DNA from 2 places in the Streptomyces sp. NPDC127595 genome. Region 1 is predicted to be linked to the other one. Evidence: predicted binding sites of a transcription regulator. Region 1 holds the regulator's gene; the other holds the start of a gene.
The links. The regulator HrcA, encoded in region 1, represses chaperone genes, less so after heat shock. The targets are predictions, from matches to a motif close to TTNGCACTCNGNNNNNCNGAGTGCNAA.
Positions count from the first base shown of each region.

Region 2: the regulator HrcA is predicted to act here: its motif matches at 2,092-2,118, upstream of groL (chaperonin GroEL).

Region 1 covers NZ_JBHXWK010000005.1:54,587-58,776, forward strand. Annotated here, with positions in the region: gene ACFVKT_RS17300 (nitronate monooxygenase) at 1-137, opposite strand, end outside; gene dnaJ (molecular chaperone DnaJ) at 272-1,411, opposite strand; gene hrcA (heat-inducible transcriptional repressor HrcA) at 1,413-2,429, opposite strand; gene ACFVKT_RS17315 (MBL fold metallo-hydrolase) at 2,600-3,388, shown strand; gene ACFVKT_RS17320 (DUF3097 domain-containing protein) at 3,434-4,190, shown strand, end outside.
Region 2 covers NZ_JBHXWK010000006.1:406,980-411,169, reverse strand. Annotated here, with positions in the region: gene thrC (threonine synthase) at 1-848, shown strand, start outside; gene ACFVKT_RS21760 (MoaD/ThiS family protein) at 979-1,254, shown strand; gene ACFVKT_RS21755 (cold-shock protein) at 1,724-1,930, shown strand; gene groL (chaperonin GroEL) at 2,281-3,906, shown strand.

The DNA of each region.
Region 1 (4,190 bases):
GTCTTGTACCCGGCGGCGAGGAATCCGAGCGCGCCGGCCTCGGACACGGCGGCCGCGAGATGCGGAACGGATACTCCGCCCGCCATGGGGGCCTGCACGATCGGATGTGGGAAGAGATCGGTCAGTGCGGAGGACATGACGGCATGTTGTCACGTCCTCCGAACAAGTCCGAATCGAGTCATCCGCGTGGCATAGGCCACCCGCACCCTCCCTCCAGGGCCGGTCCGACCCTGGTCGAGAAGGCCCACTTCAGAGGCCCGGCGGACGGTCCTCAGCGGCCGTTGAACGCGTCCTTGAGCCGCGAGAAGAGCCCCTGCTGTCCCGGCTGGAACTGCCCGATGGGCCGCTCCTCGCCGCGCAGCACGGCCAGCTCGCGCAGCAGACGCTCCTGCTCGGCGTCCAGCTTCGACGGCGTCATCACCTCGACGTGCACGATGAGGTCACCGCGCCCGCCGCCCCGCAGATGCGTGATGCCGCGCCCGTGCAGCGGGACCGACTGCCCGGACTGCGTGCCGGGACGGATGTCGATCTCCTCCATGCCGTCGAGCGTCTCCAGCGGCACCTTGGTACCGAGGGCCGCCGCGGTCATCGGGATGGTGACCGTGCAGTGCAGGTCGTCGCCGCGCCGCTGGAAGGTGGCGTGCGGGAGCTCGTGGATCTCGACGTACAGGTCGCCGGCGGGGCCGCCGCCGGGGCCCACCTCGCCCTCGCCCGCGAGCTGGATCCGGGTGCCGTTGTCGACACCGGCCGGGATCTTGACGGTCAGCGTCCGACGTGACCGGACACGGCCGTCGCCCGCGCATTCCGGGCACGGGGTGGGGACGACGGTTCCGAAGCCCTGGCACTGCGGGCAGGGCCGCGAGGTCATGACCTGGCCGAGGAAGGACCGGGTGACCTGCGAGACCTCACCTCGACCGCGGCACATGTCACAGGTCTGCGCCGAGGTCCCCGGCGCCGCGCCCTCGCCGTTACAGGTGGCGCAGACGACGGCCGTGTCGACCTGGATGTCCTTCGTGGTACCGAAGGCCGCCTCGTCGAGCTCGATCTCCAGCCGGATCATGGCGTCCTGGCCACGGCGCGTACGCGACCGGGGGCCACGCTGCGACGCCGTACCGAAGAAGGCGTCCATGATGTCCGAGAAGTTCCCGAAGCCGCCGGCGCCGAAGCCACCGGGGCCGCCCGCGCCGCCCGCCTGGGACAGCGGGTCGCCGCCGAGGTCGTAGACCTGCTTCTTCTGCGGGTCCGACAACACCTCGTAGGCGGCGTTGATCTCCTTGAAGCGCTCCTGCGTCTTCGGATCGGGATTGACGTCCGGGTGCAGCTCGCGCGCGAGCCTCCTGAACGCCTTCTTGATCTCGTCCTGGGACGCGTCGCGGCGCACGCCGAGCACGGCGTAGTAGTCCGTGGCCACCCTAAGACTCCGCCAGGATCTGTCCGACGTACCGTGCCACCGCTCGTACCGCTCCCATCGTGCCGGGGTAATCCATGCGGGTCGGTCCGACCACGCCGAGTTTCGCTACTGCCTCGTCGCCCGAACCGTAGCCGACGGAGACGACGGACGTGGAGTTGAGTCCCTCATACGCGTTCTCGTGACCGATCCGTACGGTCATGCCCGAATCCCCGGCCTCACCAAGCAACTTGAGGAGCACGACCTGCTCCTCCAGCGCTTCGAGTACGGGCCGGATGGTGAGAGGGAAGTCATGTCCGAAGCGGGTGAGATTGGCGGTGCCGCCGATCATCAGCCGCTCCTCGGTCTGCTCGACGAGCGCTTCCAGCAGGGTGGAGAGCACCGTCGTGACCGTACCGCGGTCCTCCGCCTCGAAGGCGTCGGGCAGGTCCTGCACCAGTTGCGGAACGTCCGAAAACCGCCGCCCCGCGACCCGGCTGTTGAGCCGCGCGCGCAGATCCGCGAGAGACGTCTCCCCGAACGGCGCCGGGCAGTCGATCAAGCGCTGCTCGACCCGGCCGGTGTCCGTGATCAGGACGAGCATGACGCGGGCCGGAGCCAGCGACAGCAGCTCGACGTGCCGCACGGTCGACCGCGTGAGGGACGGGTACTGCACGACGGCGACCTGCCGCGTGAGCTGCGCGAGCAGCCGCACCGTACGCCCCACCACATCGTCGAGGTCGACGGCGCCGTCGAGGAAGTTCTGGATGGCCCGCCGCTCGGGCGCGGTCATCGGCTTGACGCCCGCGAGCTTGTCGACGAAGAGCCGGTAGCCCTTGTCGGTGGGGATGCGCCCGGCGCTGGTGTGCGGCTGGGCGATGTACCCCTCGTCCTCCAGGGCGGCCATGTCGTTGCGGACCGTCGCCGGGGAGACCCCCAGCCGGTGCCGCTCGGTGAGGGCCTTGGAGCCGACCGGCTCCTCCGTCCCCACGTAGTCCTGGACGATGGCGCGCAGCACTTCGAGCCTGCGTTCGCTGAGCATCGCGCACACCTCCAGATGTCGTCGCCATGGTCTCCCGGAATCTCCCCCTGGCACTCAGCGCGTGCGAGTGCCAGCGTTCCCCGGCCAGTGTACGGCGGGGAGGTACGCCCCCGGCAAGGGCGGGCCCCGCGCGGTCGTGCCGACAGCGTGCTCGCCGTTAGCGTCTGCCCATGAGCGTGACTTGGGAAGAGGCGGGGTGGGAGAGGCTCGCGCCGCGGGTCGGACGGCGGCGGCTTCCTGGCTGGGACTGCACGGTCGGGCTGGTGGTCGGCGAGGGAGCCGCCCTGCTGATCGACGCGGGGTCGAGCCTGCGGGAGGGCGCGCGGTTGCGTTCCGAGGCACGGAGGCTGCTCGGCGAGACCGGCGAGGACACGCGGCCGACTCCCGGGACGCGGAGGCCACCCGGCAGCGACCCCCGCGTGACGCATCTCGCGCTCACCCACGCACACTTCGACCACGTGTTCGGCGCGGCCGCCTTCGCGGGCGTGGAGGTGTTCGGGGCGGCCGGCCTGGACACCGTCCTGGCGCACGGCCGTGAGGAACTGCGCGTGGACGCCGTACGCAACGGCCTGGACCCGCTGGAGGCGGCCGAGGCCGCCGATCTGCTGGTCCGCCCCCGCCACCAGGTGTCCGGCGAGTGGACCCTGGACCTGGGCGGCGGCACCCAGGTCCTCCTCGCGAACGTCGGCCCCGGCCACACCGCCCACGACCTGGTGGTCCTGATCCCAGGATCGCCGTCACGGCCCGCCGTCGTCTTCTGCGGCGACCTGGTGGAGGAATCCGGCGAACCCCAGGCGGGCCCCGACGCCGCCCCCTCCAACTGGCCGGCCGCGCTGGACCGTCTGCTCGATCTGGGCGGGGAGGACTCGGTGTACGTACCCGGTCACGGAGCGGTGGTGAATGCGGCGTTTGTCCGGGCCCAACGGGACACGCTGGCGGGCCGTTTCGGCGTGTCGTAGGAGGCCGTACGACACGGGGGCCCGGCTTCTCCTATCGTCATCCGAATGCGCCAGTACTCTCCGGACCTGACCCCGCCGTGGAAGAAGCCCAAGCCCGTGCCGGAGGTCCCCGCGGACCCCGGGCTGGTGGTCGAGGAGCCCGGCACCGGCTTCTGCGGCGCGGTGATCCGCTGCGAGGCGGGCACGGTGACGCTGGAGGACCGCTTCGGCAAGCACCGGGTGTTCCCGCTGGAGCCGCGCGGTTTCCTCCTGGAGGGCAAGGTGGTGACGCTGGTCCGCCCGGCGGCGGGTGCGCCCGTACGTCCCTCCCGCACCGCCTCCGGTTCGGTCGCGGTGCCGGGCGCGCGGGCGCGGGTGGCGCGGGCCGGGCGGATCTATGTGGAGGGCCGGCATGACGCCGAGCTGGTCGAACGCGTCTGGGGCGACGACCTGCGCATCGAGGGCGTCGTCGTCGAGTACCTGGAGGGCATCGACGACCTGCCCGCGATCGTCGCCGACTTCGCCCCGGGCCCGGACGCCCGCCTCGGCGTCCTCGTCGACCACCTGGTCCCCGGCACCAAGGAATCCCGCATCGCCGACGCGGTCACCAGCGCCCACGCCCTGGTCGTCGGCCACCCCTACATCGACATCTGGGAGGCCGTGAAACCGTCCTCCGTCGGCATCCCTGCCTGGCCTCGCGTCCCCCACGGCCAGGACTGGAAAACCGGCGTCTGCCGCGCCCTTGGCTGGCCCGAGAACACCGGAGCGGCCTGGCAGCACATCCTGTCCCGGGTCCGCTCCTACAAGGACCTGGAGCCGGAAC
Region 2 (4,190 bases), on a different contig from region 1:
GCTCCTCCACCGGCAACCTCGCCGGCGCCGTGGGCGCCGCCGCGGCCCGCGCCGGCTTCCGCTCCTGCGTCTTCATCCCGCACGACCTGGAGCAGGGCAAGATCGTCATGGCCGCGGTGTACGGCGGCGAGCTCGTCGGTATCGAGGGCAACTACGACGACGTGAACCGTTTCTGCTCCGAGCTGATCGGCGACCCGGCCGGCGAGGGCTGGGGCTTCGTCAACGTCAATCTGCGGCCGTACTACGCGGAGGGCTCGAAGACCCTCGCGTACGAGATCTGCGAGCAGCTCGGCTGGCAGCTTCCCGACCAGCTGGTCGTGCCGATCGCCTCCGGCTCCCAGCTCACGAAGATCGACAAGGGGCTGCAGGAGCTGATCAAGCTCGGGCTCGTCGAGGACAAGCCGTACAAGATCTTCGGTGCCCAGGCCGAGGGCTGCTCGCCGGTGTCGGTGGCCTACAAGGCCGGCCACGACGTCGTACGGCCCCAGAAGCCGAACACCATCGCCAAGTCGCTCGCCATCGGCAACCCGGCCGACGGGCCGTACGTGCTCGACATCGCGCGGCGCACCGGCGGCGCGGTGGAGGACGTCAACGACGAGCAGATCGTCGACGCGATCAAGCTCCTCGCGCAGACGGAGGGCATCTTCGCCGAGACCGCGGGTGGCGTGACGGTGGGTGTGGCGAAGAAGCTGATCGAGAACGGTCTGCTGGATCCGACCCTCACCACCGTCGTCCTCAACACCGGCGACGGCCTCAAGACCCTGGACGCGGTGGCCTCGGACACCGGGCTCACCGCGACCATCCGCCCGAACCTGGACTCCTTCCGAGAGGCTGGCCTCGCGTCATGAGCGGTTGCGCTCCGCTGGGAGGCCGTATCAGCCGCGGGCCGGTGGGGGCTGGTCGCGCCCACCCGGCGGTAGCCGCAAATTCAACGCTGCCCCGCGCCCCCAAGCCCGTAACCCCGACCGGAGGTCAATCGTGAGCGTCAACGTCCGCATCCCCACCATCCTGCGCACCTACACCGGCGGCAAGGCCGAGGTGAGCGCCGAGGGCGGCACCCTCGGCGAGGTGATCGCCGACCTGGAGCAGAACCACACCGGCATCGCCGCGCGCGTCCTGGACGACCAGGGCAAGCTGCGCCGCTTCGTCAACGTGTACGTCAACGACGACGACGTCCGCTTCGAGCAGGGCCTGGAGACGGCGACGCCGGACGGCGCGGGCGTCTCGATCATCCCGGCCGTCGCCGGCGGCTGACCGTCATCCGCTGTCACTTACGGTGATTGCGATTACCTTGGGTAATGGCGGTCACCGAGAGTTCATTGAATTGCCCCCTCCGTGAGAGAAGCGGAGGGGGCAATTCTGTATGGTTGAGCGCGGTACAGTTGGGGAAGCTGCTTCGCTTTCGAGTTGGTTTCATGCCGGGCGCATATGAGTCCTTGCCCGCTGCGCGACAAGAAGTAGCCAAAGTGCCCCGTCTTTTTGAGCCGTTTATGGCATTTACGGGGCCCGACTTGCCCTGAATCTTTGTGAATTCTCCGCATATTCCCGATCGGTCGTGCTCAGAATTCTCGTCCGATTGACCTGTTGCAGAGGGCAGTTGGACAGATACATTCAGCCGCGGTCGACGCGTTCCGGCGCACACCCCCAATCCTTGGGGGGTGAGGTCTGACCCGGGCCCGCGAAGTGCGGTCCTGTGCAAGGGCCAGTAATAGGGGAGTTAGGCATGGCTCAGGGCACCGTCAAGTGGTTCAACGCGGAGAAGGGGTACGGCTTCATCGCGGTCGACGGTGGTGCGGATGTATTCGTCCACTACAGCGCGATTCAGATGGACGGCTACCGCACCCTTGAAGAGGGCCAGCGGGTCGAGTTCGAGATCTCGCAGGGCCAGAAGGGGCCGCAGGCGGACATGGTCCGGCTGGCGACCAGCTGAAGCACGCGCCGACTGATAGTTCTGTTCGACGTGACGAAGGGCTCGTATCCCCAGCAGGGGGTGCGGGCCCTTCGGTCTGCCCGACCGTCTGCCCGCGTGCCCCTCAGGCTGTCTTCGCGCCGTGCGCGCCCCCTGCTTCACCTGGGGATCTTCCGGAGCCGCTTGCACTCGGTAGGGGCGAGTGCTAATCATTGGCGTTAGCACTCTGAAGGTGAGAGTGACAACTATGGACCGGGTCAGTGAGGCCCGCAGGCCAGGTGGGGCAAGGAACCACAAGGCAGGCAGGCCGTCCGTCGCGGGCGCGGGCGCGGTCCGGAGCAATCCACCCCAGTCCGGGAGGACCACTTCACATGGCCAAGATCATCGCGTTCGACGAGGAGGCACGGCGCGGTCTCGAGCGCGGGATGAACCAGCTCGCCGACGCCGTCAAGGTCACCCTTGGCCCCAAGGGCCGCAACGTCGTCCTCGAGAAGAAGTGGGGCGCCCCCACGATCACCAACGATGGTGTTTCCATCGCCAAGGAGATCGAGCTCGAGGACCCGTACGAGAAGATCGGCGCTGAGCTGGTCAAGGAAGTCGCCAAGAAGACGGACGACGTCGCCGGCGACGGTACGACCACCGCGACCGTTCTGGCGCAGGCGCTGGTCCGCGAGGGCCTTCGCAACGTAGCCGCGGGTGCCAACCCGATGGCCCTCAAGCGTGGTATCGAGAAGGCCGTCGAGGCCGTCTCCGGTGCCCTGCTCGAGCAGGCCAAGGATGTCGAGACCAAGGAGCAGATCGCCTCCACGGCCTCCATCTCCGCCGCCGACACCCAGATCGGCGAGCTCATCGCCGAGGCGATGGACAAGGTCGGCAAGGAAGGCGTCATCACCGTCGAGGAGTCCCAGACCTTCGGTCTGGAGCTGGAGCTCACCGAGGGTATGCGCTTCGACAAGGGCTACATCTCGGCGTACTTCGCCACCGACATGGAGCGTATGGAGGCCGTCCTCGACGACCCCTACATCCTGATCGCCAACTCGAAGATCGCCAACGTCAAGGACCTGCTCCCGCTCCTGGAGAAGGTCATGCAGTCGGGCAAGCCGCTGCTGATCATCGCCGAGGACGTCGAGGGCGAGGCTCTGTCGACGCTGGTCGTCAACAAGATCCGTGGCACCTTCAAGTCCGTCGCCGTCAAGGCTCCGGGCTTCGGTGACCGCCGCAAGGCGATGCTCACCGACATCGCCGTCCTCACGGGTGGCGAGGTCATCTCCGAGGAGGTCGGCCTCAAGCTGGAGAACGCGACCGTCGACCTGCTCGGCCGCGCCCGCAAGGTCGTCATCACCAAGGACGAGACGACGATCGTCGACGGCTCCGGCTCTGCCGACCAGGTCGCCGGCCGGGTCAACCAGATCCGTGCCGAGATCGAGAACTCCGACTCGGACTACGACCGCGAGAAGCTCCAGGAGCGCCTGGCGAAGCTCGCGGGCGGCGTGGCCGTCATCAAGGCCGGTGCCGCCACCGAGGTCGAGCTCAAGGAGCGCAAGCACCGCATCGAGGACGCCGTTCGCAACGCGAAGGCGGCCGTCGAGGAGGGCATCGTCGCCGGTGGTGGCGTGGCCCTCATCCAGGCTTCCTCGGTCTTCGAGAAGCTGGAGCTCACGGGTGACGAGGCGACCGGCGCCAACGCCGTGCGGCTCGCCCTGGAGGCCCCGCTCAAGCAGATCGCCGTCAACGGCGGTCTCGAGGGTGGCGTCATCGTCGAGAAGGTGCGCAACCTGCCCGTCGGTCACGGCCTGAACGCCGCGACCGGTGAGTACGTCGACATGATCGCCGAAGGCATCATCGACCCGGCGAAGGTCACGCGCTCTGCCCTGCAGAATGCCGCGTCCATCGCCGCGCTGTTCCTCACCACCGAGGCCGTCATCGCCGACAAGCCGGAGAAGGCCGCTGCCGGCGGCGCTCCGGGCGGCATGCCGGGCGGTGACATGGACTTCTGATCGACCTCGGCTCCGGCCACGGTTGATCACCGTCCTTCGTACCGAGGGCGGCACCCCTTCTCCCAGGGGGTGCCGCCCTCGGGCGTTTTCGGGGTCGGGGTCGCCCCGTCAGGTGTCCTGGATCACGCGGCGGGTGTGCGGAGGCCGGAATGCCCTGACGGGTGAGGCCGTTGGAGTTCCTGACAGGAACTAATGCGCGTGCACATATCCATCACATGTACCTATGCATGAGCATCCGGCCGCCTGTCAGTCGTCCGACCGACCTCTCCCCACAGGAGCCCTCA